4 regions of the Azotosporobacter soli genome follow, and region 2 is predicted to be linked to each of the others. Evidence: riboswitches for the same ligand, from Rfam matches in the RefSeq annotation. Region 2 holds a riboswitch; each other region holds the start of a gene.
What was found. Region 2 has a riboswitch for S-adenosylmethionine ahead of QTL79_RS12950 (trans-sulfuration enzyme family protein). Riboswitches for the same ligand answer to the same signal wherever they lie in the genome.
Positions count from the first base shown of each region.

Region 1: linked by a shared signal. The riboswitch ahead of QTL79_RS09905 (methionine ABC transporter ATP-binding protein) and the one ahead of QTL79_RS12950 (trans-sulfuration enzyme family protein) in region 2 are both predicted to bind S-adenosylmethionine.
Region 3: linked by a shared signal. The riboswitch ahead of metK (methionine adenosyltransferase) and the one ahead of QTL79_RS12950 (trans-sulfuration enzyme family protein) in region 2 are both predicted to bind S-adenosylmethionine.
Region 4: linked by a shared signal. The riboswitch ahead of QTL79_RS05565 (pyridoxal phosphate-dependent aminotransferase) and the one ahead of QTL79_RS12950 (trans-sulfuration enzyme family protein) in region 2 are both predicted to bind S-adenosylmethionine.

Region 1 covers NZ_JAUAOA010000009.1:14,641-22,060, forward strand. The annotation lists gene hisZ (ATP phosphoribosyltransferase regulatory subunit) at 1-879, opposite strand, end outside; gene QTL79_RS09900 (YerC/YecD family TrpR-related protein) at 896-1,207, opposite strand; SAM riboswitch class I at 1,348-1,452, shown strand; gene QTL79_RS09905 (methionine ABC transporter ATP-binding protein) at 1,524-2,582, shown strand; gene QTL79_RS09910 (methionine ABC transporter permease) at 2,551-3,204, shown strand; gene QTL79_RS09915 (MetQ/NlpA family ABC transporter substrate-binding protein) at 3,231-4,046, shown strand; gene QTL79_RS09920 (MetQ/NlpA family ABC transporter substrate-binding protein) at 4,074-4,901, shown strand; gene QTL79_RS09925 (histidinol phosphate phosphatase) at 4,950-5,717, opposite strand; gene QTL79_RS09930 (TetR/AcrR family transcriptional regulator) at 5,793-6,401, opposite strand; gene QTL79_RS09935 (YegS/Rv2252/BmrU family lipid kinase) at 6,650-7,420, opposite strand, start outside.
Region 2 covers NZ_JAUAOA010000016.1:13,543-20,962, forward strand. The annotation lists gene QTL79_RS12915 (anaerobic sulfatase maturase) at 1-43, opposite strand, end outside; gene QTL79_RS12920 (DUF1847 domain-containing protein) at 320-991, shown strand; gene QTL79_RS12925 (transporter substrate-binding domain-containing protein) at 1,011-1,853, shown strand; gene QTL79_RS12930 (amino acid ABC transporter permease) at 1,867-2,565, shown strand; gene QTL79_RS12935 (ABC transporter permease subunit) at 2,593-3,303, shown strand; gene QTL79_RS12940 (amino acid ABC transporter ATP-binding protein) at 3,306-4,058, shown strand; gene QTL79_RS12945 (MalY/PatB family protein) at 4,058-5,284, shown strand; SAM riboswitch class I at 5,455-5,559, shown strand; gene QTL79_RS12950 (trans-sulfuration enzyme family protein) at 5,641-6,810, shown strand; gene QTL79_RS12955 (DUF2292 domain-containing protein) at 6,807-7,145, shown strand; gene hydE ([FeFe] hydrogenase H-cluster radical SAM maturase HydE) at 7,180-7,420, shown strand, end outside.
Region 3 covers NZ_JAUAOA010000007.1:76,446-83,865, forward strand. The annotation lists gene QTL79_RS08540 (DUF116 domain-containing protein) at 1-563, opposite strand, end outside; gene fmt (methionyl-tRNA formyltransferase) at 575-1,519, opposite strand; gene def (peptide deformylase) at 1,523-1,978, opposite strand; gene priA (primosomal protein N') at 2,084-4,489, opposite strand; gene metK (methionine adenosyltransferase) at 4,632-5,822, opposite strand; SAM riboswitch class I at 5,897-6,004, opposite strand; gene coaBC (bifunctional phosphopantothenoylcysteine decarboxylase/phosphopantothenate--cysteine ligase CoaBC) at 6,060-7,259, opposite strand; gene rpoZ (DNA-directed RNA polymerase subunit omega) at 7,271-7,420, opposite strand, start outside.
Region 4 covers NZ_JAUAOA010000003.1:369,501-376,920, forward strand. The annotation lists gene QTL79_RS05535 (DASS family sodium-coupled anion symporter) at 1-333, opposite strand, end outside; gene QTL79_RS05540 (2-oxoacid:acceptor oxidoreductase family protein) at 511-1,035, opposite strand; gene QTL79_RS05545 (2-oxoacid:ferredoxin oxidoreductase subunit beta) at 1,032-1,823, opposite strand; gene QTL79_RS05550 (2-oxoacid:acceptor oxidoreductase subunit alpha) at 1,847-2,995, opposite strand; gene QTL79_RS05555 (4Fe-4S dicluster domain-containing protein) at 2,992-3,192, opposite strand; gene QTL79_RS05560 (hypothetical protein) at 3,258-3,611, shown strand; SAM riboswitch class I at 3,660-3,764, shown strand; gene QTL79_RS05565 (pyridoxal phosphate-dependent aminotransferase) at 3,852-5,039, shown strand; gene QTL79_RS05570 (MetQ/NlpA family ABC transporter substrate-binding protein) at 5,036-5,854, shown strand; gene QTL79_RS05575 (purple acid phosphatase family protein) at 5,916-7,178, opposite strand; gene QTL79_RS05580 (DUF441 domain-containing protein) at 7,354-7,420, shown strand, end outside.

The sequences.
Region 1 (7,420 bases), on a different contig from region 2:
ACCAAGACCCGGAGTATATCCTTCAAACACCATACCTGTGTAATAGTCGAGATCCCTAGTAAGACCAAGATCAAAATTCACATAGTTTGCCACCTCATAATGAGTTAGCAGCTCATGAATTTCCCTTAGATTTTCTAACGCCTGCCGACAGATCGGATTCGATGTTAATTTGCCCGCTTTTGATAAAACCTCTGCGCCCCCATGCAAAAGAGGTAATTCCAACAACGCCGTTTTTTCATTTGAAGAAAGCGTAGATTCATTTAAACAAAGCTCGAGATCGACTAAGTTACGTCCGACAACGGCCCGCTTAAGGCGTTTCGACAAATCGCCCAACGAATCAATCGGATCCATGAGTCCATTAATAAAGTCAACCTGACCTAAGCTAAATTGAAAATTTTTCAAACCGGCTGAACGCAGACTTTCTACTGCCAGCGCAATAACTTCAGCATCCGCAGTACTGTCCGACACGCCAAGAACTTCGATTCCACCTTGATAGAATTCGCACTGCCGTCCTGTCTGCGCCTCTTCTTGGCGAAACACGTTCGTCAAATAAAATAATTTTAACGGCGGCTCCGCCTCTTTAAGGCGTGTAGCAGCCACCCTGGCAATCGGCGTCGTCATGTCATGTCGCAGAGCAACCAAGCGATTGTGCTGATCAAAAAACTTGAAGACCTGTCCTTGCGACTGCCCGCCATTGCCGACTTCCAGCGTTTCTAAATACTCAAAGGTCGGCGTCACCACTTCATCATAACCCCATTGCGCAAACAGTGTCGCTAAATCGGCTTCCACTCTCCGTTTTTCGGCAGCTTCTCTAGGCAAAAAATCTTTCGTCCCATAGGGAATTCTAGGCACAAAATCGAGTTGTATTGCTGCTTTCAATCTATATTCCTCACTTTCAATCTTTATTTTCTGGAAGTTTTGCAATCCGCTCTAAAATCAGCTTATAGCCGTCGGCGCCATAGTTCAAGCAGCGCTTGACCCGGCTGATCGTAGCCGTGCTGGCACCAGTACTCTCCACAATATCTTCATAGGTATGTTTCTCCTGCAGCATTTTTGCGACCTCTAAACGTTGCGCTAATGCTTTCAGTTCGCTGATTGTTGATATGTCTTCAAAAAACTGATAACATTCTTCGCGACTCTCTAGCTGTAAAATAGCATCAAACAAGCGGTCTGTACTCTTATCCTGCAACTTAGGATTAACTGTCATAGTCAGCCCTCCACACTCTTTATCACTTTACCTCGTTAAATTATATCATGAACTTTTTCCCCTGTAAAATTAAACTTATCTGTTGACATGCAACATCAGTCATGCTAGTATGTGTAAACAAGATCACAATTTCATATTCCACTTCATCTAGAGCAGCGGAGGGATTGGCCCGATGAACCTGCGGCAACCATCACAATTTGTGAACGGTGCCAATTCCTACAGGCAAATGTCCTGGCAGATGAAGCGTCAAGGTTGTTTTTCCTGCCGCTTCACTTTGTGAAGCGGCTTTTATTTTTTTTACGAAAGGATGTTTTTTTTGATAACTGTAAGCAATGTGTCCAAATCTTATCATGAAGGCGCCGCAACAATCACGGCCCTACGCGACATTCATCTGCAGATTAAACCCGGAGAAATCTTCGGTATAATCGGACAAAGCGGCGCCGGAAAGTCCACGCTGTTACGTTGCCTTAATCTGCTGGAACGCCCTGACCAAGGCAGCGTCAATATCGGCGGTACCGAATTGACAACCTTATCTGCAGGGGAACTACGTCAGGCACGAAAGCAAATCGGCATGATCTTTCAGCATTTCAACTTGCTTTCTTCGCGTACTGTTGAAGAAAACATTGCCTTTCCTCTTGAGGTCAGCGGTTGGACTCCAGCTGAAATTCGCCGCGAAGTCGATCGTCTCTTGCCGCTTGTCGGCCTGGAAGATCGCCGCACACATTACCCGGCACAGTTAAGCGGCGGACAAAAACAGCGCGTCGGTATTGCAAGAGCTTTGGCTACGTCACCTAAAGTACTCCTTTGTGACGAAGCAACTTCCGCCCTTGATCCTGAAACAACACATTCTATTTTGGGACTATTAAAGGAAATCAACCAAACACTCGGTCTCACGATCGTCTTGATTACGCATGAAATGTCCGTCGTAAAAGAGATTTGCCATCGCGTCGCCGTGATGAGCGACGGTCGGATCGTAGAATCAGAAAGCGTCTTGTCCATCTTCTCTGCGCCAACACATCCTGTCACACAACGTTTTGTAAAATCCGTCACCTCTTTAGATTTGCCCGATTTTTTAACCCATCTGCCGATTTCCGATACCGCCAGTCCGGACAGCAGTTTGCTCGTCCGTTTGACATTCATCGGCGACAACGCCAAACAACCGGTATTGTCTCGTCTCATTCGTCGTCTGGATCTTGACGCCACGATTTTGCAAGGCACCTTGGATTCTTTGCAAGGTACGCCGTTCGGCCATTTGCTGGTTGAATTGCGCGCTTCAGAAAGCGTCTTAGAGTCTGCCGTTTCCGAGCTGGAAAAGCACCAAGTAAACGTGGAGGTGATCGGCTATGTCGCCAGAAATTATCGAACTGCTATCTAAGTCGCTTTGGGAAACAACCGTTATGGTCAGCGTATCCACGTTGATTTCTACGCTAGTCGGTTTGCCGCTTGGCATTCTTCTTACCATCACAGGAAAAGGACATCTTCTGGAAGCACGCTCTTTGAATCGAGTCTTAGGCGCGATCATCAATGCCGGTCGTTCCGTCCCGTTCATCATTTTATTGGTCGCCATTATTCCTTTCACCAGACTCATTACCGGAACTTCAATCGGTACGATGGCCGCCATTGTGCCGCTCAGCATTGCAGCAATCCCCTTCGTCGCCCGCGTCGTTGAAACGGCGCTAAAAGAGGTAGACAATGGCATCATCGAAGCAGCCTTGTCGATGGGCGCATCGCCGTGGCAACTAATTTACAAAGTGCTGTTGCCGGAGTCCTGGCCAGGCATCATTGCCGGACTCACGCTTGCCATTATCAGTTTGATCGGTTACTCCGCAATGGCCGGGGCCATCGGCGGCGGCGGTCTGGGCGATTTGGCCATTCGATACGGATATCAACGCTTTCGCGCTGACATCATGCTGGCAACTGTCGTTATCTTGCTCATTCAAGTCCAATTGGTTCAGTCTTGCGGCGATTGGTTCGCCCACAAGTTGAATAAAAAATAATCTAAATTCTGGGAGGAATCATCACTATGAAAAAAAATCTTTTACTATCGCTCACATTACTTTCTCTGTTGCTTGCCTTCACCGGCTGCAGCCAACAGCAAAGTGCCGCACCAGCCGCCAAGACCACAGTCTTAAAAGTTGGCGCAACCGCCGTTCCCCACGCCGAAATTCTAGCCGCCATTAAACCGGATTTGGCAAAGGAAGGAATTGACCTGCAAATTGTAGAAATGACTGATTATGTTCGTCCAAACTTGGCTGTTGCCGACAAAGAACTGGACGCTAATTTTTTCCAGCACATCCCTTACCTCGAAAAATTCTCGAGCGAACGCAAGTTGGCACTGACCTACACCGCCAAAGTTCATATTGAACCGATGGGCATCTACTCCCGCAGCGTCAAAGACCTGACTCAGCTCTCTTCCGGAAGTAAGATCGCGATACCGAATGATCCGACCAACGGCGGACGTGCATTGGCACTCTTAGCTAAAGCTGGCATCCTGACGTTGAAAGACGGCGTTGGCGTACATGCTACCGTACAAGACATCACCGCCAACCCCAAACAGGTTAAAATTGTTGAGTTAGAAGCGCCTCAACTTCCCCGCTCACTCGATGACGTAGCATTAGCCGTTATCAATACGAACTATGCACTCGAAGCAAAGTTAGTGCCAACGAAGGACGCGTTGCTGTTAGAGCAAAAGGATTCTCCTTACGCCAACATTTTGGCCGTTCGCACTGGCGACGAGAAACGGCCTGAAATCCAAAAGTTGACGGCTGCCCTAACTTCTGATAAAGTTCGCAAATTCATTGAAGAGAAATACCAAGGCGCCGTCGTTCCGGCATTTTAAGTGTAAAATCGACAGGAGGTATCCATTTTGAGTCCGACATTGCGTTTTTTACGACTTATACTTTTACTAACAAGCTTAGCCGCCGTACTCTCTTGGCATACGCAGACGATTCTCGACAGCCAGCCTAAGCCGATACGACTTGGAGTAAGTTCTGGCGCGGAAGCGGAAATAGCTTATAAGATTAAAGAAATCGCACTGCAGGAAGATTTGGATATTGACGTTCGCGTTTACGGCGATTATCTGAAACTCAATGAGGCGTTGGCACGAGGCGAACTCGATGCCAACGCCTTTCAACCTGCTTATTATCTTGAAGCCGTCAATCGGGACCTCAGTTATAATTTGAAGCCGCTTACAGAAACCATTTTTTCACCGCTAGGCATCTACCGCAAGCAAAAAGAAACTGAGCCTGCATCGTTTTTACCAGCGCCTCATAGCACCGTGCTCATTTCGCAGGAAGCCAAGCAACAAAGCCGCAGTCTTGCTCTACTCTCCGAAGCCAGTCTAATCACACTCTCCAGCCAACCGGGCGGAATTTGGATAAATTCTGGCGACATTACGGCGAATCCTTTAGAACTACGTATCATTGTACAATCGGATGAAAGCTTATTTCTTTCTCAATCCGAGGCGGATTATCTTATCTTAAGTCCGGCGCAGGCTAAAAAACATGCCTGGCAGCCTTTGCCGGATGCCTTGCTTTTAGAAAAACCAAACGCAAACTTTGCTCACGTCTTGGCAACCCGTACGACCAACACTTCAACTGCCGCGCTGCAAAAACTGGCGTCCTTTTACGCCAGACCTGAATTGCACGCTTTTATGGCGGAGCGCTATAAAGGAAGCTGGCTGCCAATGAAATAAAACAAGGGTTAAGGAAGACTTTCAATCACGTCTCCCTTAACCCTTGTTTTATTTCATCTTGATCGGCTTACCATTTTTAAAATAGACAGCCTGCAATCCTACTGCATCTGCCAGCGCCAACGCATCCCCCAACCCGCGACCGACATCTTCCGGACGGTGCGAGTCCGAACCAATCGTTGCCATTTTGCCGCCCAATTCAGCAAACCGGCGATAAACAGGCAACAGACTATGCACCGTTTCGGAATTAAGACGGCGCGTATTAATTTCCATTGCCAGCTCGCACTCAGCTGCTTTTTTCAGGACGGGGTCAATCCATTCACGCATTGCCGCATACTCAATCTCTTTATTTTCATAAGGCGCATAGCGACAAATATAATCAATATGGCCTAATGTATGAATTCCTCGATATCGTCCGATGCACTCCGCCATACTTTCAAAGTAACGTCCGTAAGTTTCACTTTTTTCGCGTTCCTGATAAAAGGACGGCTGATAAATATCCTGTTCATCAACAAAGTGAATCGAACCAATCACAAAATCAAAAGGATATTCGTCAATAATCGTTTGCGCGGGTTGATGCTGTGCCAGCATCATGCCGATTTCAATGCCCAGCAACATATTCTCGCTGCGCTTTGCTTCATATTGGGAAAAATATTCTTGCACGTCAAATACAAATGCATTTTTTTCCGGATAACCGATATCCATATGTTCTGTAACAATAATTCCAATGCCTTTTTTCTCAGCTGCATCTGCAGCCTCGGCTAGCGTCATACGAGAATCGGTAGAAAACGTGGTATGAAGATGCGTGTCAAACAACATGGGACTTCATCCTTTCTTAACGTCTGCCTTATCACTTAAGGAAACGAGCTCTTTCAGCAACTATTTCTGCTTTCTCTATTTTTTCGCCACACCGTGCAAAAAAACATCGGCAATCGTCTTTGCCGATTCCTCAATCGAATCGACCATTCCGCCAAAAACAATCGAGACAATTGCGCTAAACAATCCGTACGCGGCTCGGTGCATGTCACAAGGTCGCAAAACATTCTTATCGCGCCCTTCCTGCAATACTTCTTCAATCATGCCAATCGATTGATGAAACCAGGCCTGATATTTATTCCGTTCTTCCACAGTAAAATCAGAATATCCTTCAACATCAAAGCCCCTTACTTCATGCATCATCACGCGCCATAAATCGCCATTCTGTCCATAAAATTCGAGAAATAAGCGGATCAAAGCTTCTACCTTTTGCAGCGGTTCTACTTCAGATTTAACTAAACGTTGCAGGTCTATTTCAAACGGCATGCTTTTTTCTTGAATCAACGTATAAAAGAGCTGTTCTTTATTGACAAAATAATTATAAACGGTACCTTTCCCTGTATCAGCCAACGCAATAATTTCATCTACCGTAGCGCGATGATATCCTTTGCGAGAAAAAATCACATAAGCTGCATCAAGTATTTGTTGGCGTTTATTCGGTATATCTTGTTGATGCTTTTGTTTCATAACCGTGGACTCCCCTCTTTCTAAAGCACGTTTCCATTTTCAAACGGACTAACACGGTAAAGCCCCTATTCTTCCACGCAATATAGGGCATTATTGAATTCTACATCTATTATAACAATAAATTGCACATAACGGTAATTTTACACCAAACAATGTTTCTTGCAAAGACAACTTAAAATTTTATGCCAACACACTTTGTTGAAAAAACAAGAGGATATCTTGCCTCAGCAAAATATCCTCTTACTCTTTTATGGACAAAAAACCTGAATTGCGGCCGGTATTGTCGTTATCTTCAGGGGCAACTCCGGCCCGCGCTCCCCGTCAAGATCGCTTTCCACCGTTTCCTGACAAGTAATCTGCAAGTCTTTGGCCTGCAAATAAATTAAATGCTTACTGCTATGATGACTTCCTTTTAAGAAGTGTAAGAACAGCGTCATTAGTTCCGGCAGACTACAACGCCTAACCGCTATCATATCTAACAATCCGTCATCAATTTTAGCATGCGGCGCTAACGATGGAAAACCAGCTACAGTGCTGCTGTTCGTCACGAGAAACAACAATACATCTTCTTCACTGCTCATTCCATCTGCTGTAATGCGAAGCGGCAAGGAGCGAAAATTAGGCAGTTCACCCAACCCCTTTAAATAGTACGCCATCTTACCCAATGTGTTTTTTAAGCCTATGTCCGCGCTATGCGCTACCGAGGAAAGGAGTCCTGCACTCGCCACATTGAAAAAATAGCGATCATTAACCTTTCCTACATCCACCAGCCTAGTTTTTCCCGCAACAACAACGCTAACCCACGCTTCAATCGAACGTCCTAACTGCAAGTAAACCGCAAAATCGTTCGATGTACCGCTCGGCAATATGCCAAGCGGTACGTTCATTTTGTTGGCGACAACCAGATTCACAATCTCATGTACGGTGCCGTCACCGCCTGACACTACGATGCCGTCTATCGCGAGTTCTTGCGCCAACTCAACAATTCGCTGGTTTTGGTTTCTCTCCTGTATTCGATA
Region 2 (7,420 bases):
CCGATGGTTTTGCAAGAACGTGAATCGGCATTGAACTTTTCATAAAGGATCTCCCTTCATATCGCTATGAAATGTTTTCGCGTTAATGTCTTGCTTCTCCTGCAGCGTGGAAAAGCGTTCCTGCGATGGAGCGATAATAAGGAGTGAAGATTTAATTCTTGCATCGTATAGTTTTTTAGTGTAGAATATGCTCATTATCTAAAATGACATAGCATTCCAGCCGATCAGTAAACTGAAGGCTAAGGTTCAGCTCTCTGCATGGAGAGACGTTCCTTAGCCTTTTTTGTTTATATTTTTTCTAAAGAAGGGATGAGTGAAAATGAAAAAACAACAAGCAATAAAAAGCAAAAGTTGTACCGATTGCGGGGTGTATAATTGCCGGAATCTGGATGCGACATTTCCGGCGTTTTGCTTGACTACGCAAAGTCGAGGCGAACATGGGATGGATGAAATGATTAGCGGCGTCACCGATTATTTGCGCGGCGAGCATCAGGATGCGCTAGTGGCGCGTGTTTCCGCACAGATTGAAGGGCGTTTTTACGGTAAACTGACTAGAGTCGAAGAAATTGTTGAGTTCGCGAAAGGGATTGGTGCAAAAAAAATCGGCATTGCAACGTGCGCCGGGTTGATCCAGGAAGCTAAAATTTTTGCTGCGATCCTCAGTGCGAAAGGCTTGGAATCGTATAGCGCCATTTGTAAAGTCGGTGCGGTCGATAAAACCGAGATTGGCTTGGCTGAACAGGATAAACTGCGGCCAGGAAAGCATGAGGCGATGTGCAACCCGATTCTGCAGGCGCAATTGTTAAATCAGCAAGAAACCGATTTAAATGTTGTGATTGGATTGTGCGTTGGTCATGATTCGCTGTTTCTCAAACATTCCGAGGCGCTGGTGACAACTCTGGTGGTTAAGGATCGCGTGATGGCGCATAATCCCGTAGGTGCATTGTATAATGCGCAATCGTACTACAAACGTTTATTGCAAGAGTCATAAAATAAAAGGCGGGATAAAGATGATGAGAAAAGAAAAATGGCTACATAAATTGGCTCTTGGGGCGCTGTTGACGACAATGCTGTTTGCTGCGGCGGGCTGCAGTTCATCAAATTCAGCGGATGCAGGCAGTGGGACGAAAAAGAAAATTATCATCGGCACCGGCAGTGAATATAAACCGTATTGCTATCTGGATGAAAAAAATAATTTAACCGGATTTGAAGTAGAAGTGTTAAAAAAAATCAATGAACGGTTGCCGCAATATGAATTTGAATTTAAAAATTTTGATTTTAATGCAATTTTAGTCAGCTTGGAAACCGGAAAAATTGATTTGGCCGCACATCAATTCGAAATCAATCCGGATCGCAAAAACAAGTTTTTATTTGGCGATGTTGGCATAACAACCTATGATTTGCAACTTGTCGTCAAAGAAGAACGGACGGATATTCAGTCGCTAAACGATTTGGCCAATTTGAACGGTACGGTGGAAGTCGGCAAAGCGTCGGCCAATAAAACGGCAGTGACGGACAAATGGAATAAAGAAAACGGCAATCGGCTTAAACTGATTTTGGAAGCATCGGATCCGACGATTACGTTGCAAAATTTAGCGTCAGGCAAAACCGATGCGTTTGTAAATATTCAACGCAATGTGGATGCATATAAAACGACTTACGGAGCTAAAATCAAAGTGGTCGGTGAACCGATCAGCCGTTCGAGCGCGTATTATTTGTACCGTAAGAATGACGCGACAGGGACGCAGCTGAAGCAGGATGTGGATCGTGCATTGCAGTCGCTGAAGGATGATGGTACATTACTGGAACTGTCAAAAAAATGGCTTGGCGGCGATTATGTTTCGAAAATTTAAAGCGAGGTAACGTATGCTGGAAAATTTATTTAGCGTTGGCTTGTTTTTCACTAGTTTTCCAACGCTGCTTAGCCGCATTCATATTACGCTGGCGATTGTTGCGGTTGCGTTTATTGTTGGTCTGATCGGGGGCATCCTGCTGGCGGCGGCGCGCATCTATCGGTTGCCGTTTGCTGCGCCAGCTGCTGCAGCCTATGTATCTTTTATTCGAGGGATTCCGCTGTTGGTGCTGCTTTATATCGTATATATCGGCTTGCCGCTGCTGGCCGAAGCAGGGGGCATTCATATCAATCGCCTGGACAGTCTTTGGTTTGTGATGATCGCCTATAGCATGAACAGCGCTGCCTTTTTATCGGAAATCATCCGTGCGGCAGTAAAAGGGATAGACGGTGGTCAGCTTGAAGCGGCTTATGCTGTAGGCATGACGCGCCGTCAGGCCTTTAGCCGGATTATTGTTCCGCAGGCGCTGCGGATTTCGTTGCCGTCATTAGGCAACAACATCATTTCGTTGTTGAAAGATACGTCACTTGCTTATACGCTGGGCGTAATCGATATCGTCGGGGTTATTAAGGCGATTAGCAGCAACACCTACCGTTCGCTGGAAGCTTATACGGCGGCAGCTGTCATTTTTTTCGCGTTAAGCTTTCTGCTGGAACGAATGTTTGCCAAATTGCAAATCACGTTAGGCATCGAGCAGATTAAACCGCAATGATAATACAAAGGAAGAGGAGGAGAAACAGTGGGATTTCAGTTTGATTCGGCATTTTTCGTTTATGAAATCGGTATTGGCATTCGGTTTATTCCGATAGTATTGCTTTTGTCCGTCATACCATTGTTGTTGGGCTTAAGTGTAGGCGGCGTCATTGCTGTGATTCGTCTGCTGAAAGTGCCGCTGCTCCACTCATTGGCTGCGCTTGCGGTTACCTTTTTACGCGGTGTTCCATTATTGCTGCAGCTTACGATTTTGTACTTGGCGGTGAACATTGGCGCAGAAAGTTTGAAAGAGTTTGGGCTTGGCGGTTTTTCTGCCAAGGATATTTCTTATACCTGGGTGGCAGTAGCTGGCTTGTCGATTCATGCCGCCGTCTACTTGTCGGAAGTGATTCGCTCGGCGTTGCTGGCGGTTCCGGCCGGTCAGTATGAAGCTGCAAGGGCTGTCGGCATGAACAATCGTCAACTGTTGCTGCGCATCATCGTGCCGCAGGCGATGCCGGTCGCATTGCCTTTGATCGGCAGCAATTTTATCGGTTTAATTAAAGGCTCGGCGGTGGCATCACTGATTTCCGTTGTTGAGCTATTAAATGGCACGCAGTTTGAAGCAAATGGAAACTATAAATTTTTAGAGGCATACCTAGCAGCGGCGCTATTGTACTGGTTATTATGCTTTTTGGTGGAGCAGGTAATTGCCTTTGGCGAAAATAAGCTGCGCGCATCTGGATGGAGTGGATAAAAATGATCCAAATAACAGGAATAGAAAAAAAGTTTGCCGAACATAATGTGCTAAAAGGAATTGATTTATCCGTTTCAAAAGGTGAAGTGGTGGTGATCATCGGACCAAGCGGATCGGGGAAAACGACTTTTTTGCGCTGCATCAATTTTCTGGAACAGGCGGATGCCGGGCGGATTGAAATAGGCGATTTGGCTGTGGATTGCGGCTTGGCGACGCGTCAAAATATGGTGGCGATGCGACGTAAAACAGGCATGGTTTTTCAATCATACAACTTGTTTCGCAATAAAACGGCGTTGGAGAATATTACCGAAGGCATGATCGTAGTGCAAAACGTGCCGAAAAAAACGGCGCAGGAGCGGGCGAGGCAATTGCTCGCCGACGTTGGGCTTAAAGGAAAAGAGGGGGCATATCCGCAGCAACTGTCCGGGGGACAGCAACAGCGCGTTGCGATTGCTCGTGCATTGGCGCTCGATCCGGAGGTGATTTTGTTTGACGAACCGACTTCAGCGCTGGATCCTGAATGGGTGGGCGAGGTACTGGGCGTGATGAAGCAAGTGGCCAAAGCGGGACAGACAATGATCGTGGTTACGCATGAGATTGCTTTTGCAAAAGAAATTGCCGATCGGGTCATTTTTATTGACGGCGGAGTGATCGTTGAGCAGGGGCCGCCGCAGGAAATTCTAAACCGTCCGCAACAAGAAAGGACGCAACAGTTTTTACGGCGATTGTTGCCGATGGAGGATTATGTTATCTGATGCAGAAGCTAAAAGATAAATATATGGAGAAACAGGTGATGAAAATGGCTTTTGACTTTGACAATGTAGTGGAGCGTAGGGGAACCGGCAGTCGCAAGTGGGATGGCGTTCAGGATGTGTTTGGCGAAGAGGTGCTGCCGCTGTGGATTGCCGATATGGATTTTTCTTCGCCGCCGGCAGTGGCCGAAGCCCTTCAAGAACGAGCCGCACATCCGATTTATGCGTATAATACGCAGGAAGAGTCGTTATATGAGGCAATCATCGAGTGGAACCGACGGCGTCATGCTTGGCAGATTCAGCGCGAATGGCTGTTGCTGACGCCCGGTGTCGTTCCGGCATTGACGCTGGCAGTCTATTCGTTTAGCAAAGAAGGCGAAGGCGTAATCATTCAGCCGCCGGTCTATCCGCCGTTTTTTGAACTGGTGAAAGACAACGGCCGTGCGGTCGTGGAAAATCCGCTGCGATTGCAAAACGGTCGCTATGAAATTGATTTTGCCGATCTGGAAGAAAAAATGGCCGATCCGAACAATACCTTGTTGCTGCTTTGCAGCCCGCATAACCCGACCGGACGCGTCTGGAGCCGCGAAGAATTGGCGACGCTTAAAGAGCTGGCCAGGCGTTATCAGGTAACGGTATTGGCTGACGAAATTCACAGCGATATCGTTTACCGGGGGCAACGCCATATTCCGCTGGCATCGATTGAAGGCGGTGCATCAGACAACATTGTCACGTTCATGGCGGCAAGCAAGACGTTTAATGTGGCAGGACTGAATCTTTCGTATGTCGTCGTTCCCTGCCCGCAAAAGCGCAAGCAACTGGACAATTGGATCGGGCGTATTCATCTGCGGCGCAATAATTTGTTCAGCGTATTGGCTACCGAGGTCGCGTACCGGCAAGGCGGCGAGTGGCTCGATGCATTATTGCCCTATCTGGCTGCTAATGCCGAATATGCCGCACAGTTCTTACAAGACCGCTTGCCGGAAGTCACGATGGTGAAACCGGAAGGTACGTATCTGATCTGGCTTGATTTTAATAAGTACTTTTCCGACAGCCGTGAATTGGATCGTTTTATGGTGCAGGAGGCTAAAGTGGGTTTGAATTCGGGCCGGAGTTTTGGGCGACAGGGAGAGGGGTTTGTCCGTCTTAATATTGCAACGTCCCGTCGTATTTTGCACGAAGCGCTGGAGCGAATCGAACAGGCTCTTAAAAAAAGGGGAAAAGAATAGGCGGCTAGGATGGCGGGGGAGCCTCAGGTCAAGCAAAATGTAAAACGTAAAGGTAACAATATGATGGAGAATGGCTTGAATTTTATCTGATTTGTAATGCGTGATGGCGAAATGAGTTGACAAATCGATTTGTGAGATGGTAAGATAACGGACAAGTAAATATGGATCTTCTCTTATCAAGAGTGGTCGAGGGACTGGCCCGATGACACCCGGCAACCGGCAGCAATGCAGTGGTGCTAATTCCAGCAGAGCAAAAACGCTCTGACAGATGAGAGAAAGGCGTTTTCGCAATGCGGACTCCTTTCCTCGGAAAGGGGTCTTTTTTATATCTGTTTAAGAAGAAAGGAATGATTGTTATGTATTTTGATTCGAAAGCGGCGCAAGTCGGGACTTGTAGTGATGTAAGAACCGGGGCGGTAAGTACACCCATTTATCAGACTGCGACCTTTTGTCATCCTGCGTTAGGCCAGAGTACAGGCTATGATTATACGCGCAGCCATAATCCGACGCGGCAAATTTTAGAAGAAGGCATAGCTGCGTTGGAAGAAGGATATGCAGGCTTTGCATTTTCTTCCGGCATGGCCGCGATTACGGCGGTAGTGATGCTGTATCGCGCAGGAGATCACTTGGTGGTCAGCGAAGACTGTTACGGCGGGACATACCGCGTGCTGGAAAAAGTGTTTGCCTCATTTGGCTTGCAAATCACTTTTGTCGACGGCAGTGATTTAGCCGCCGTCAAACAAGCGATTCGAGCGGAAACAAAGGCAATCTTTGTGGAAACGCCATCCAATCCGCTAATGAATATAGCCGATATTGAAAAACTGGCGGAATTGGCGAAAGAAAATGATAGTATGTTAATTATCGACAACACATTCTTGACGCCTTACTTTCAACGCCCGTTAACGCTAGGCGCGGATATTGTGATTCACAGCGCATCCAAGTATTTGGCCGGGCATAATGATTTAATCGCCGGGTTGGTGGTTGCACGTACGCCGGAGATTGCAGAAAGAGTTCGCTTTGTGCAAAATGCCGCCGGTGCGGTGCTTAGTCCGAATGACAGCTGGCTGCTGATTCGTAGTTTAAAAACGTTGGCGCTGCGCATGCGGCGGCACGAGGAAAATGCGAAATTATTGGCAGTCTGGCTCACACAGCAAACGTGGGTTGAACAGGTTTATTATCCGGGGCTTGATAAGCATCCAGGCAAAGAAGTTCAGGATCGTCAGTCGAGCGGTTATGGCGGAATGATTTCCTTTCGCGTGACTTCGCCCGAATTGGCGGCGCATATCTTAAAAAAGGTTCGACTCTTGCGTTTTGCAGAGAGCCTTGGCGGCGTCGAAACGCTAATTACGCTGCCGGCGGTGCAGACACATGCCGATGTTCCGCCAGAGGTCAGAGAGCGACTGGGGGTCACGCAAAACTTACTTCGTTTATCGGTCGGAATCGAAGATGCGCGCGATTTGATCGCCGATTTGGCGCAGGCTGCGATTGGAAATGCTGAGCAGGAAGCGGGGCGGGGAAAGATATGAGTGCCGGAACTGCATTTGTCAACGCCATTGTCGAAGAATCGGTTCGTCAGATTCGCTTTGGGGTGCTGACCATCATTGTTCAAGACGGAAAAGTGGTTCAACTGGAACGTACGGAAAAATTTCAGGTGCAAGCCGTGCAAAATAAAACCGTGCAAGCGGAAAAAATAAATGCGACAGTCTTGGAGCGGGTTCGTGAACACATTTGCCAGGAAATGACCGGCATGCGTTATGGGCAAATTCTTGTGAAAATCGTCAACGGTCGCGTCAATCAGATCGAGAAAACGGAAAAACGACGCTGGGCAGGCGCGTGCGGCCTTGACGGCGAGGGAATCTGAGTTTAAATAGTGAGGCGAGAAAAGGAGGAACGGTATGCTGCGCTTACTTGAAAAAGCGGAACAGACGCATCAGCTAACGAAGGAAGAAATCGTCGAGCTGTTGTCGGAAGAAAATTATGATGAAGCTCTATTTGCTTCAGCGGATCGGGTACGCCGGAGCTTCGTCGGCGACGGCGTTCATCTGCGCGGTTTGATTGAGTTTTCTAATATTTGCAAGCAGAATTGTCTGTACTGTGGTTTGCGGCGTGATAATAAAAAAATCCGCCGCTATCGTT
Region 3 (7,420 bases), on a different contig from region 2:
AGGGTTCCTCCCGTGACAACCGCCAGATGGCAGCCATGACGCCGCGCGATTTCCAACAGCTCGCCAACCTGACAGCGGCCGCAGTTTTTGCAGTTTGAAACATCGTGCGTAATTTTATGTGGACAGCTCTCATGCTGCAGGCAATGCGGCGTAAGAATCAACAGCCGCTCCGGCGGCACGTGTATGCCCCGATTCTTTACCAAATGATTGCTGGCTTCAATGAAGGAACGTTCGATGCGTTCCTTGTCTACATCCAACAAGCGTCCGATTCTGATTGCCAAGGGAAACAGTAAGTTGACTGCCGACCAGGCCGGAGCTTGGAACATGGTGAGCGTAGGAAAACCGGCAATCGTCAATATGACGCCGCCGATTCCCACCGCTAGAACCAAGAGAAAAAAAGCCAATGCCCAGCCCAGCAGCACCGGCAGATATGCACTTATATTCGCCAACCCCGGAAAACTCACTACCCATAAACCATAGGTAGACATGGCCGCAAGCAGCAAGCTTACCAAAATGAGCGCCAGAAACAACCGTTTCTTCGGTCGAACCATCGCATTAATCACAACGTCACCTTCTATGCTAAAATCATGCCCGGCTTGACCTGGTAGCCGGTTGCAAACTCTTTCGCCGTCATGCGACGTTTCGATTCCGGTTGCACTTCAAGCAGTTCAAGTACCCCCTGACCGGTAGCGAGCCAGAAACCATTCTCCGTCATAGCCAAAACTTCTCCAGGCTGACCGCCCAACTCCGTCAGTGCACTATCGATTTGTTTTGTTCGCCACACTTTAAGATTCTTATTCTGAAATGTTGTATATGCACCCGGCCAAGGATTGAGGCCTCTGACGCGGTTATGAAGCTGCTGCGCCGACAGAGTCCAGTCAAGACGCTCCATGTCGCGCTTTAGCATCGATGCATAGGTGGCATTCTCACCCTGCGGCAGGCGCGGCGCTTTGCCGTCGAGCAAGAGACACAGCGTCTTTGAAAGTAGCTTCGCCCCCATTGCCTGTAACGCATCATGCAGTTCACCGGTTGTCATATCGGGGTCAATCGACAATTCTTCCCTTAAAATCATATCACCCGTATCCATTCCTACGTCCATATGCATTGTGGTAACGCCGCTCAGCGTTTCCCCTTCCATAATCGCCCAATGAATTGGAGCCGCACCGCGATACTTCGGCAACAATGAGGCATGCACATTAATACAACCCCACTTCGGCAGATCCAAGAGAGTCTTCGGCAAAATCTGACCGTAGGCAACGACGACCATGATGTCCGGCTGCAGCGCCATCAGACTTTCCAGCGCTTCCGGTTCGCGAATTTTTTTCGGCTGCAGGATTTCAAGGCCATGCATCAATGCCGCCTCTTTGACCGGCGAAAAAGTGACCTTCTGTCCCCGTCCGCGCGGCCTATCGGGCTGCGTCACTACTGCGACAATCTCATAGCCTTCTTTGACCAGTATATCCAAACAGGGAACGGCGAAATCCGGCGTTCCCATAAAAACAACACGTGTCTTATTCATCTTTTACAACCCTTTCTGCAGAGTCTGTGCTTTTTCAATAAATAAAATCCCCTGCAAGTGGTCAATTTCATGCTGCAATACCCGTGCGAGGAAACCTTCCGCATTAATGCGAACCTTACGCCCGCTGCGGTTCAAGCCTTCGACAACTACTTTCGTACACCGTTCCACATCACCAAATACACCCGGTACGCTCAGGCAACCTTCTAGCCCCGTTTCCGAACCTTCACTTTTTAGGATCGACGGATTAATCACTTCAAGCAATCCATCTCCGGCATCAACGACGATGATTTGCAGCGACATGCCAACCTGCGGTGCGGCTAAGCCTACGCCATCCGCTTCATACATGGTTTCTGCCATGTCGTCGAGCAATTTTTTAATTCTTTTATCTATGCGTTCCACCGGCAAAGCCTGTTTCTTTAAGACAGGATCACCGGCTTTGCGGATTTCCAGCATCGCCATATCCGGCTACCTCCTAGGCATCATTGATATCTTCACAAATTCTATCATAAGTATTTAGAAAAATCCACGAAAAACGGACGACTTCCTGCCTCAAACTCATTTCTCTCACAATAAATTAAGCGGGTCAACATCGACTGCCACAGCGGGAAAACGTTCCAATAGCAAGCTCTGCAGCGCCGCCTTCCATCGCCCAAGCTCGCTTCCCTTGAGCAGTACCTGCATCCGAAATCGATTATTCACACGATATAGCGCCGCCGGGAATGGGCCGAGAAGCTGCCCGTCGAGCATGCCGGGGAGACTTCTTACCGCTGCGGCAAAATCGTTTGCCAGCCGCGCCACCGCTTCCTCTTTTTCACCACTCAGCATGAATTTGACCATTTCACTGCACGGCGGATATTTAAGCGCCTGACGATGTTCGATTTCCTGCTGATAAAAAGCTTCATAAGACTGGAGCGCGCCAGCCTGCAATGCATAATGTTCCGGTTGATAGGTCTGCACGACAACCCGGCCCGGTTTTTCGCCGCGGCCGGCCCGGCCTGATGCTTGCGCCACCAAAGAAAAGACCCGTTCGGCAGCACGAAAATCCGGCAGGTTCAGTACGCTGTCCGCCGCGAGAATTCCGACAGCCGTCACATTTTTGATATCATGGCCTTTGGCCACCATTTGCGTACCTAGCAAAATATCATATTCGCCACTGGCAAACGCCTTTAAGATGCGGTCATGTGAAAATTTCGCTCCGGTCGTATCCTGATCCATGCGAACCACCCGCGCGGTCGGCAGTAATTTGTGCAGCTCCTCTTCCAGTTTTTGCGTTCCCGTTCCAAAAAAGCGAATATAGCGGCTGCCGCATGCCGGACACACATCCGGCGTCGCATGATTGGCCTGGCAATAATGACACTGTAACCGTTTGCTTGTTTGATGATATACCAATGAAACATCGCATTTTTCACAAGTCATCACATGACCGCATTCACGGCAGAGAACAAACGTCGAATGGCCGCGGCGGTTAAGCAGTAAAATCGCCTGCTCACCCGCCGCTAGCGCCTCTTCCAACAATTCACGCAGCGCCTGCGAAATAACCGAGCGACGCCCAGCTTTCAATTCAGCGCGCATGTCGACCAACGCAACACTCGGCAAAGCCGCTCCGTCTACCCTTTCTTTCATGACCAACAAACGCTGTTGATCGGCCAATGCCGAGTGATAACTTTCGAGCGATGGCGTCGCGCTGCCCAGCAATAGGACGGCGCCCGCTTCACTCGCTCTTGCTTCCGCCACTTTTCTGGCATGGTAGCGCGGCGCTTCTTCTTGCTTATAACTAAATTCATGTTCCTCATCAATAATAACCAGGCCAATATCTGTGAGCGGCGCAAAAAGTGCGGAGCGTGCACCGATCGCGATGCCGGCCTGCCCCTGACGCAGTCGTTTCCACGCATCAAATCGCTCGCCTGCCGAAAGCTTGCTATGGATAACCGCAACATCATCGCCAAAGCAGTCACGAAAGCGAGCGACCATTTGTCCGGTCAAAGCAATCTCCGGCACTAGCACAATAACCTGCCGCTCTTGCCGCCTAGCCGCTAAAGCGGCCAGGATATAAACCTGAGTCTTACCGCTGCCGGTGATGCCATGCAGTAAAAACGATTCATGGGCGCGTTTTTCAAGCCCCGCTTCAACCGCATTTAAAACAACCTGTTGTTCCAACGTCGGCGGAAAATTTTGGCACTGCGTTTCTTGGGCGGCATAGCTGTCGCGCATAATTTGCCGACTTTCCAGTTTCGCTATCCCATCTTCGACCAAGCGGCGGCATTGCACCGTGTCAAATCCCTCTTCCCGCAGCTGCGCCAGCGCTATTTCCGGCTGTTGCAAGAGGCGATCAATCAAGCGTTGCCGAACCGGCGCTCGCTTGGCATTTTCCCGGTACGCGACAATCGTTTCGCTTTCTCCGATCCGCACCAGCCAGTTTTGATATTTAGCGTGCAAGCGATTGCTGCCGCCGCGCTGTACGTCTAACCAGCCTTTGCGCTGCCACTGCGCTAATATATCGAGTACGCCTGTTCCAAAACGCGCACGCAACTTAGCTGCCGGTACGAAAGCCGTAGAACGAAGCGCCGCAAGCAACTCGTCGCTTGCGTCAGGAAATAGGCTTGGCGCCGAATCGCTCAAACGATAATAAAGTTCTCGTTTAAAGCCGGTCTTTCCCGGTATAAAAAGGCGCATCGCTTCCGTCAGACTGCACAGATAATATTCGCTCATCCAACGCGCGGTGTGGAGCATATTGACGTCAAACCAAGCTTCATCATCGGGCACTTCCGCAATTTCCCGCAGCTTCTCCGCCTCCGTCGCCTCCGCTTCTCGCACCGCCACGACAAAGCCTTCGCACATGCGGTTTTGCACGGGCACGATAACCCGCCAACCATCTGAGACGAGTGCTGCATCATCTGGAATCAGATAGGAAAACGGTTTGGATAAGCTGCGCGTATTAATATTCAACAGCACTTCTGCGACTCTAAACATGGCCCCTCCTGCAAGTAACGGCTGATTTTAAGACGCAAGACATGCTCCATGCCTCACGTCCGATACCGCACTAACGAAAAGAAAAGGGTCTCCTCCGAGCCCCTTTTCTTCGCAATATCTATTCTATTTCGCCGGACAGGAACTAAAGACCTGCTTCCTTGCGGAGAATTTCAGCCTTGTCGGTTTTTTCCCACGGCAGCTCAACATCGGTACGGCCAAAATGACCGTAAGCAGCTGTCTGACGATAGATCGGGCGACGCAGATCGAGCGTCTTGATGATGCCGGCCGGACGCAGGTCAAAATGTTTCTTAACCAGGCTGGCAATCAACTCTTCGTCAACCTTAGCTGTGCCAAATGTTTCGACCAGAATAGAAACCGGATGCGCAATACCAATCGCATATGCCAATTGGATTTCGCATTTCTCGGCCAGACCAGCCGCTACGATGTTCTTTGCAACATAACGCGCCGCGTAAGCCGCAGAACGGTCGACCTTTGTTGGATCCTTGCCGGAGAACGCACCGCCGCCATGACGAGCCATACCACCGTAAGTATCGACGATGATCTTGCGGCCAGTCAAGCCGGCATCGCCTTGCGGTCCGCCGATGACGAAACGACCGGTAGGATTGATGTAGTATTTCGTTTCCGCATCAAGGAATTCGGCGGGAACGATCGGTTTGATCACATGTTCGATCAGGTCTTTTTCGATCGTAGCCAGGTCCACTTCGGGACCATGCTGCGTAGAAATAACGATTGTGTCAACGCGAACCGGTTTGCCGTCGACATATTCAACCGTAACCTGAGTCTTACCATCGGGACGCAGATAATCGAGCAGATTGCTCTTGCGCACTTCAGAAAGACGACGCGACAACTTGTGCGCCAGCGAAATCGGCATCGGCATAAGTTCCGGCGTTTCATTGGTCGCATAACCGAACATCATGCCTTGGTCGCCCGCACCGATGAGATCGGCCTCATCTTTGCCGCCTTTTTTTGCTTCCTGCGCTTTGTCAACGCCCATCGCAATGTCAGACGATTGTTCATCAATCGAAATCAACACGCCGCAAGTGTCGCCGTCAAAGCCAAACTTAGCCCGCGTATAACCAATTTCTTTTACCGTTTCCCGAACCAGTTTCGGAATGTCCACATAGCATTTTGTGCTGATTTCGCCCACCACATGAACCATACCGGTCGTCACTAATGTTTCGCAGGCAACACGGCCCATCGGATCTTGTGCCAAAATCGCATCCAACACGGAATCGGAGATTTGGTCGGCAATCTTATCCGGATGTCCCTCCGTTACCGACTCTGAAGTAAAGAGTACGCGTTTTGTCGTCATTGCACTATATACCCCCTCGTTTGATTTTAATTTTTTTAAAACAAAAAACCTCCATAGGGAGGTTTACGTTTCCTCGCCCATCTCGCGGTCATACTGCCGCTGGAATTGGCACCGTTTTAGCACGGGGCTAATGGTTGCCGCGGTTTCATCGGGCCTATCCCTCCACCAACTCTTGATGAGTTCCATATACAATTTTACCGAATTGTATTGTACCAAATGTACATCTATTTTTCAAGTTTATTTTTCCGCTAATTTAATAATTCTTTTCAGCAGTTCTATTGCCAGACTTTGTTTGTCCATCTGCGGCAAGTCTTCTTGGTGTCCATTCGCATACAACAGTTTCACGATATTCGTGTCGCTGTTGAAGCCCGCCCCCGGCAAACTTACATCATTGGCGACAATCATATCCAGACGTTTGCGTTCCAGTTTGCCGCGTGCATGCGTGAGCAACTCCTGCGTCTCCGCCGCAAAACCGATTAACAGCTGTCCGGCTTGCTTGCGTTGGCCCAGTTCGGCTAAAATGTCCGGATTCTTTTCCAGCACCAGCGTCAGCTGCTCCGCCTGTTTTTTTATTTTATGCTGCGCAGCCGTTTGCGGTCGATAATCGGCAACCGCCGCCGCCTTGATCGTAATATCGCTACCGGGGAATTCTTCCAGTACCGCCGCCATCATTTCCTGCGCCGATTCCACCCGGATCACTCTGACGCCCGCCGGATCGTCAAGCGCCACAGGTCCGGAGACTAGGACGACTTCGGCGCCAAAACTTGCCGCAGCGGCCGCTAATGCATAGCCCATCTTGCCGCTCGAACGGTTGCCGATATAGCGCACCGGGTCAATCGCTTCGCGCGTACCGCCCGCCGTGACCAGAATTTTTTTTCCAGCCAAAGGCAACTGCGGACACAATAACTCGATCACGGCATCAACAATCCGTTCCGGTTCCGGCAAACGTCCCGGACCTTCCACGCCGCAGGCCAACATACCGCAATCCGGCTGCAGAAAACGATAGCCAAGCGCAGTCAGTTTTGCTATGTTTTGTTGAACGATCGGATTTTGGTACATATTACTGTTCATTGCAGGCGCCAATAAAACCGGCGCCGTCGTAGCCATCAGCGTGGTCGAAAGGCTGTCATCGGCCAAACCATTAGCCAGTTTTCCGATTAAATTAGCCGTCGCCGGCGCAATCACGAAACCATCGGCCCGCAGCGCCAACGCGATATGTTCCACATTCCAGCTCTTCGGTTCATCCCACATGTCAACGACAACCGGATTGCCGCTGATTTCCCTAAAAGTCAGCGGCGTAACGAAATTCGTCGCGCCCCGACTCATAATCACCTGCACTTCAGCCTGCTGCTTGCGCAGACGACTGACCAGTTCCACCGCTTTGTAAGCGGCTATGCCGCCGGTGACTCCTACAACGATGACTTTGCCTGTCAACATAGCAGTGCCTCCTATTTGATGCCGCTTTTCGTCCTTTCATAGGACACCTTGTCTTGCGCAATTTCTTCCAGCGCAATCGTCACATGTTTGTGCGACGGGCATTCCACCAACGCTTGCGCTCCATCCATAAGTTCCCGTGCCCGTTTGGCAGCCAAAACCAC
Region 4 (7,420 bases), on a different contig from region 2:
CAAGGCCAACGCCGTATTGCTAAAACCACTCAGCGCGATTGTAAGCGCCTGCGTAGTGCCGATCAGCTTGTTCGGAGCCGCCATATCGGGCGCCAGACCGAGAATAAACGCGATCAGTGCGATGATTACCGCAGCGCTGACCGGATAGGAGATGCAGTCACTCATCCAGACAATAATGGAAAACACCAAAATTCCCAGCATCCGATGACCGGCAACCGGCAAACCGGCCGGCGTCGGCAGCAAGATGACCGCCGTCAGCGCCGCCAGCGCAAGCAGCAGCCCGTATCGCTTTGCGGCGCCGTTTTCATTTCTCGCTTCGCTCTTCTTTTCCATACGATTCCGCCTTTCTTTTTCTCTTAGTTGGAATCTTCCGTCTTTTCGCCAAAGTAAAAACGCTGCACAGCCGCACAAAGCAAAGCCAAAGACAGCGGAAAACGAATGTAACGTTTTGCTTTTTCGTTCTCCACGTTCTTTCACACGTCGTTGTGCAAGCGCGCAGCGCTTTCGTTTCTATTTTACCGATTCATAACCGAGACGCAGCGCCTCCATGTTTTTGGCAACGGTCGCCGGAGGTACACGGTGCGCAACCGCTTTTTGAATCGTTTCAAACGATACCACGTTCGTCACCTTGACTAAGACGCCAAGCGCGATGATATTGGCAAAGAGGTCGCGCCCCAGTTTTTCCTGCGCCAGACGCGTAATCGGCGTCTTAACGATTCGGCCGCCAAACACAGGTACTTCCGGAACCAAATCCTCATCGATAATTAAGATTCCGCTTGTCGGCAGATCGGCGATATATTTCTGCGCTGCCTGCTGCGTCATCGCGAGCACGACATTCGGCGTTACGACTTTCGGATGATAAATGAAACTGTCCGCAATGATGACCTCGGCCTTCGACGCGCCGCCGCGCGCTTCCGGTCCGTACGATTGCGACTGCACCGCTTCCTTGCCTTCCATGATCGCGGCTTCCGCCAAAATAATACCGGCGGTGATTACCCCTTGACCGCCCGAGCCTGATAATCGGATCTGGTTCATACTTCTCCCTCCCCTGCCATGCAGATGACCTGCGCATATTCGCTGCAATATTCGGGGAACTGGCTCTTATGCAGTACACCGGTCGGAATTTTTCCTTCGCGCTGTTCTTCGCTCATTTTTTCGTAAGCGATCAGCGGCACGGCTTGCTGGCTCATGCCTTTCAGCATCGCGGCCGCATCGCCGAGCTTGTTGCGACGGCCGTATGAGATCGGGCACGGCGTCATTGTTTCAACAAACGAAAACCCCTTATTGGCGATGCCCTCTGCAATCAGGTCAACCATCTGGTTCACATGATAGGCCGTACTGCGTGCAACATAGGTCGCACCGGCCGCCTTCGCCAATTCACAGGCGTCAAAAGCACGGTCGACGCTGCCATAAGGCGCAGTTGTCGCCTTCTTGCCGAGCGGCGTGAGCGGCGATGCCTGACCGCCGGTCATGCCGTAAATGTTGTTGTTAAACAAGACGACGGTCAGATCGACGTTGCGCCGTGCGCCATGGATGAAATGGTTGCCGCCGATAGCCGTGCAGTCGCCGTCGCCGGTGATGACGATGACGTTCAGTTCCGGATTTGCCAGCTTGATGCCGGTTGCAAACGGGATCGCCCGACCGTGCGCGGTATGCAGCGTGTCAAAGTCCATATAACCGGAAGCGCGCGATGAGCAGCCGATGCCGGATACGATCACCGTTTTGTTTTGATCAAGGCCCTGTTTGTCGATGGCCTGCGCAATCGCTTTCATCACGATGCCGTTGCCGCAGCCGGGACACCAGATATGGGGCAGACGATTCATACGGAAATATTTTTCGTGCGCTCTCACTTTGCCACCTCCGCGTTCAGGTCTTCTATCGCCGCGACGATTTCCTGCGGCGTAAAGATCTCCGTATCATATTTAGGCAGCGATACCACCTTGGCCTGTCCGGCAGCGACCCGCTCCACTTCCAGCACCAATTGGCCGTAATTCATTTCCGGCACCAGAATCGCTTTTGCCTGCGCCGCAATCTTCTTGATGATCTTGTCGGCGAACGGCCAGATCGTCATCAAGCGTACCATGCCGACCTTGACGCCTTTCTTGCGCGCCGCTTCCACGCCCGCATACGCGGTCCGCGCCGTGCCGCCGTAAGCGACGACAACGATTTCCGCGTCCTCCATGAAGAACTCATCATAATGCGTGATTTCATCCTGCGCGCGCATAATTTTTTCATGCAAACGGTGCGTGACATCTTTGGTCAGTTTAGCATTGCCGCTCGGAAAACCGGTTTCGTCATGAAAGAGACCGGTGACATGATAACGATGTCCGGTTCCGAAATCGGCCGGACTCGGCACCAAGTCGTCCATCGGTTTGAACGGTTTGTATGGTTCGCCTTCGGTTACGACCGGCTTGCGGCGCGGATAAACGTCGATTTCTTCGGGACGCGGCAGTACGACGCGCTCGCGCATATGCCCGACGACTTCATCGAGTAAGATGATGACTGGCGTACGAAACCGTTCTGCATAATTAACAGCCTTTACCGCAACATCAAACGATTCGCGCACGGTCCAAGGCGACAGCGCGATCATCGGATGATCGCCATGCGTACCCCAGCGCGCCTGCATGATATCTCCCTGCGAAGGAGATGTCGGCTGGCCGGTCGAAGGACCGGTCCGCTGCACATTGACGATAACAGCCGGAATTTCGGCAATGCAGCCATAACCAATCAATTCCTGTTTCAAAGAAAAGCCAGGGCCGGACGTCGCCGTCAGAACTTTTTTACCGGCCAGCGCCGCGCCAAGCACGACAGCAATACCGGCAATTTCATCTTCCATTTGGATGAACGTGCCGCCAAGCGCCGGCAGCGCTCCGGCCATGTGTTCGGCAATCTCGGTCGACGGCGTGATCGGATAACCGCCAAAAAAGCGCACGCCTGCGGCTAAAGCGCCTTCAGCGCAGGCTTCGTTGCCCTGCATCAATCTTGCTTCGCTCATTTGCTCACCTTCTTTTCCACATAAATGGCATAATCCGGACAGCGCAATTCGCACTGGCCGCAGCCGATACAGTCTTCACCTTTGAGGACTTGAACCTTACTCAAGGTATCGAGACCCAGCACTTGTTTCGGGCAGAGCCCGACGCAAATGTTGCAGCCTTTGCATCGCTCGCTGATAATTGTGATTTCGTGTTGCATACTGCGCCTCCCTGAATTTTTCTTCAATAATCTTCGCTCGACTGGCGGGATAAGCTGCAAACTGTTTGCGCCGCCATGCGAACCGCATCGCCTTTTACATTGACAACAAAGAACTGTTCTTCTCTGCGTTCAAAGAAAAATCCTCCAGCCAATGCAAGAAACTTTGGCTCACAAATGTGAAAAGCCTGCCGCAGCAGGCTTTCTCTTGCGAAACGAACCTCGTTGCCTCTCGTCAAAAACATCGCCTTGCTTCAGCAAATGATGCAGCCTGTTATTTCTCTATTTCCCGCAGCACTATTTCTTGCAACAATTCGTTTGTCCGTTTCACCGGGACTAAATTGTTAAAATTAATTCTATCATTCTCGACCACGCTGCGTCAAGGCGAACAACTTACACAAAAACGCCATTTCGCCCCTTGACACGTCATTGAATATTATGGTACCATTGGCATCATCAATTATATACTGACTTCATCGAGAGCAGCCGAGGGACTGGCCCTATGACGCTGCGGCAACCATCGCAATCTTGCGAACGGTGCCAAATCCATCAGGATCTTTCCTGACAGATGAAGAGCGGATCGCCTCGTAAGCCGATCGAGCCTCTTCACTGTGTGAAGAGGCTTTTCCTTATTTTAAACGGCTATAAAGGAGAATTACACTATGTCAAACACCTTACTGCCTTACGCTTCCGAAAAAGCCAGCCAGTTCAGCGAATCGGTCATCCGTGAAATGTCGCGCATCGCCGCCGCGCATCAGGCGATCAATCTCGCACAGGGTTTCCCCGACTTTCCTGCGCCGAACGAAATCAAAGAGGCCGCGGTCACGGCAATTAACAGCGATTACAATCAATATGCGATCACCTGGGGCAGTCAGTCGCTGCGTGAAGCGATCGCCTGGAAGAGCCGGCGCGATTACGGCATCGAACTCGATCCGCAGCGCCAAATCACCGTTTGCTGCGGCTCAACGGAAGGCATGATCGCCACGCTACTCGCTACCGTCAATCCAGGCGATGAAGTGATCATTTTCCAGCCTTTCTACGAAAATTATGGACCCGACGCCATCTTGTGCGGTGCGACGCCGCGCTATGTCGCGCTGCAGCCGCCGTCCTTCTCTTTCTCGCCGGACGAACTGAGCGCCGCTTTTAATGAACGCACCCGAGCCATTATCATCAACACGCCGAATAACCCGACCGGCAAAGTTTTTAACCGTGACGAACTGCAGCTGATCGCCGATCTTTGCATCAAACACGACGTCCTAGCGATCACCGATGAGATTTATGAGCACATCTTATTCGACGGCGCGCTTCATGTCCCGCTTTATACGTTGCCTCAGATGGCGGAGCGCACCATCGTGATCAATAGCATTTCAAAGACTTACAGCGTTACCGGCTGGCGGATCGGTTTCATTCTCGCTTCGTCGGAAATCACGCAGTCGATCCGCAAGGTCCATGACTTTCTCACGGTCGGCGCGGCCGCGCCGCTCCAGGAAGCCGCAGCGGCCGCATTGCGCTGGGAACCAGCCTATTATCAGGAGCTGGCCGAATTTTACCGCGCACGGCGCGATTATCTGCTGCGTGAACTGACACAGCTCGGCTTTTCCTGCTGCACGCCAAGCGGCGCATATTACATCATGGCCGACATCACGCCGCTCGGCTGGGACAACGATATCGCCTTCTCCCGCTACCTGGCCGAAGAGGTCGGCGTTGCGGTCGTTCCCGGTTCGAGCTTTTATCAATCGGATCATCCCAAGCGTCATCACTTCGTCCGCTTTTGCTTCTGCAAAAAGATTTCCACACTGGAAGCCGCGGTCGAACGACTGCAAAAATTGAAGGAGGTTCCACGAAAATGAATCGAAAACGCTTTTTCTTACCGACACTCTTAGCCGTCATCAGCCTCTTGACCGCCTTCGCCGCCGGTTGTTCAAACGGCGCAGCGCCAGGCAGCGATAAGCCTTTGAAATTAGGCGTCACCGCCGGGCCTCACGCCGAAGTCGCCGAAATCGTGAAAAAAACAGCGGAAAAAGACGGCCTCAAAATCGAAATCGTCGAATTCAGCGATTACGTCCAGCCCAACGCGGCTTTAAGTCAGGGCGATATCAAAGCCAATAGTTTTCAGCATCAGCCCTACCTCGACAATGTCGTCAAAGACCGTAAGTTTGAAATCGTTTCGGTAGCCAAGACCATTCTTTTCCCGATGGGCATTTACTCGCAGAAACTGAAAACGATGCAAGATTTGCCGAACGGTGCCGTGATCGCCATTCCCAATGACCCGACCAACGGCGGGCGCGCCTTGCTGCTCTTGGAAAAAGCCGGTTTGTTGAGACTGAAAGAAGGCATCGGCCATACCGCGACGCCGACTGACATTGTAAGCAATCCGAAGAACCTGCGCTTCAAAGAACTCGACGCAGCACAGATTCCGCGTTCGCTGGGCGATCTCGATCTTGCCGCCATCAATACCAATTATGCAATGACAGCCGGTCTGTTGCCGACCAAAGACGCGCTGCTCTTAGAGGACGGCAATTCACCTTACGCCAATGTCATCGCAGTGCAAACGAAAGATAAGAACGATCCGGCAATCGCCAAGCTGATCAAAGCCTATCAGTCACCGGAAGTGAAAGCTTTCGTCGCTGAACATTTCAAAGGCGCGGCCATTGCCGCCTGGTAAAGCATAATAAAACAGCCGGGAGGTGAACGGGCTTAGCCTGCTTCACCTCTCGGCTGTTTTATTATTTTCCTTTGCGCACTGTCCAAGCGTCGATCAAAGCACCGCTTTGCATAAACGATTTCACGCTCAGTTCGCCGCCGTTGACTTCGACCGTCATATAATTCGGCTCGTCAATCGGGTTGAAGAAGAATTCATCCCAGTCCTTGGCCAGCGTCGCCTTATATGTCTTGGTTCCGCTCCGGCCGCAGGTCACGTAGATCGTGCCTTGCGCAGACTCTTGCATAATTTGTCCGCCGTAGAGCGGATAACTGCGGACATAATCATGATCATGTCCGGCAAAGACGATGTCGACATGATACTTGTCGAACAGCGGCGTCAATCCGTCGCGCAACTCTTCATCGCCGGGCTTCGGGCGGTTATGGTAGGGCGGGCGATGGATCAGCACCACCTTCCACTGTTTGGCGCTGGCCGCCAAGTCCTGTTCCAGCCAACTTTTTTGCAGCTCCAGCATATTGGCGACGAAACTTCGTTCTTCGCCGAGCTGACTGTCGAGCACACTGAAATGAACATTGCCATAGTCAAACGAATACACTTGCCCCTTCAGCCCTTCCGGTCCGTTGCTAGGAACCTTGAGCTGTGAGGTAAAAAGCGTCGGCAGCGAGAATTTGGCTTCCGGCGTATACGTTTCATGGTTGCCGACTACCGGGACAAGCGGAATTGCGTCAATAACTCCTTTTCCGGCGTTAAGCCAGCCATTCCACTGGCCGTAGTCCTGTCCGACATCGACCAGATCACCGACGTTGACGAGAAACGCGGCATCCTGGTTGGCCTGATATGCCTGATGCAGCGTCTTTTGCCACAGTTCATACGTATAGGATTGCGAATCGCCAAACATCAAAAACTTAAATTTTTCTGGCCGCGCCGGCGCGGTCGTGAAACTGTTGATCTCGCTCCACTCTTCACCGTCACCGACCCGGTACAGATAACGGCTGCCGGGTATGAGACCGGTCAGCGTGACCGAATGGATGCTCATGTTCCCCGCATTGCTCGCCAGTTCTTCCGCCTGCGCCTGTGCCGTACGGGGATTCACGGGCAAAGTGAAACCGTTCGTGACCTGCGCATATTGTACAAGCCCAGATTTCGCTGTGACGTCCGTTCGCCAGGTCACGGTCTGCGTCGTTTTCGGATCGGAGGCCCAGGTCAGCGTGACATGATCCGGCGCCGCCTTCGCGCCGCTCGGTCCCGACAGCAGCAAGGCCAATGCTGTGACCGCCGCGACGCCGAACAGCATGGCGCATTGGATTATTCGTTTTCTTTGCAGCATAGCATCCTCTCCTTTTTCCGCTATTCGTTCTCTTTTAAAATGTATCATCGCTCTTAGCACTATGCAAGCATGAAAAGCACTTCCATTAGACTTTTTCCCTCAATCTTAGTATGATAGGTAAAGTGTTCGTTTCTTCTTGCGCCACTGCGCAAAATACTTCCCAGGATGTGATTCGATGAATTTTGAAAACCTTCCCCTGCTGATCATTCTCGTCTTAGGCGTATTGGGCAATAACCATACCG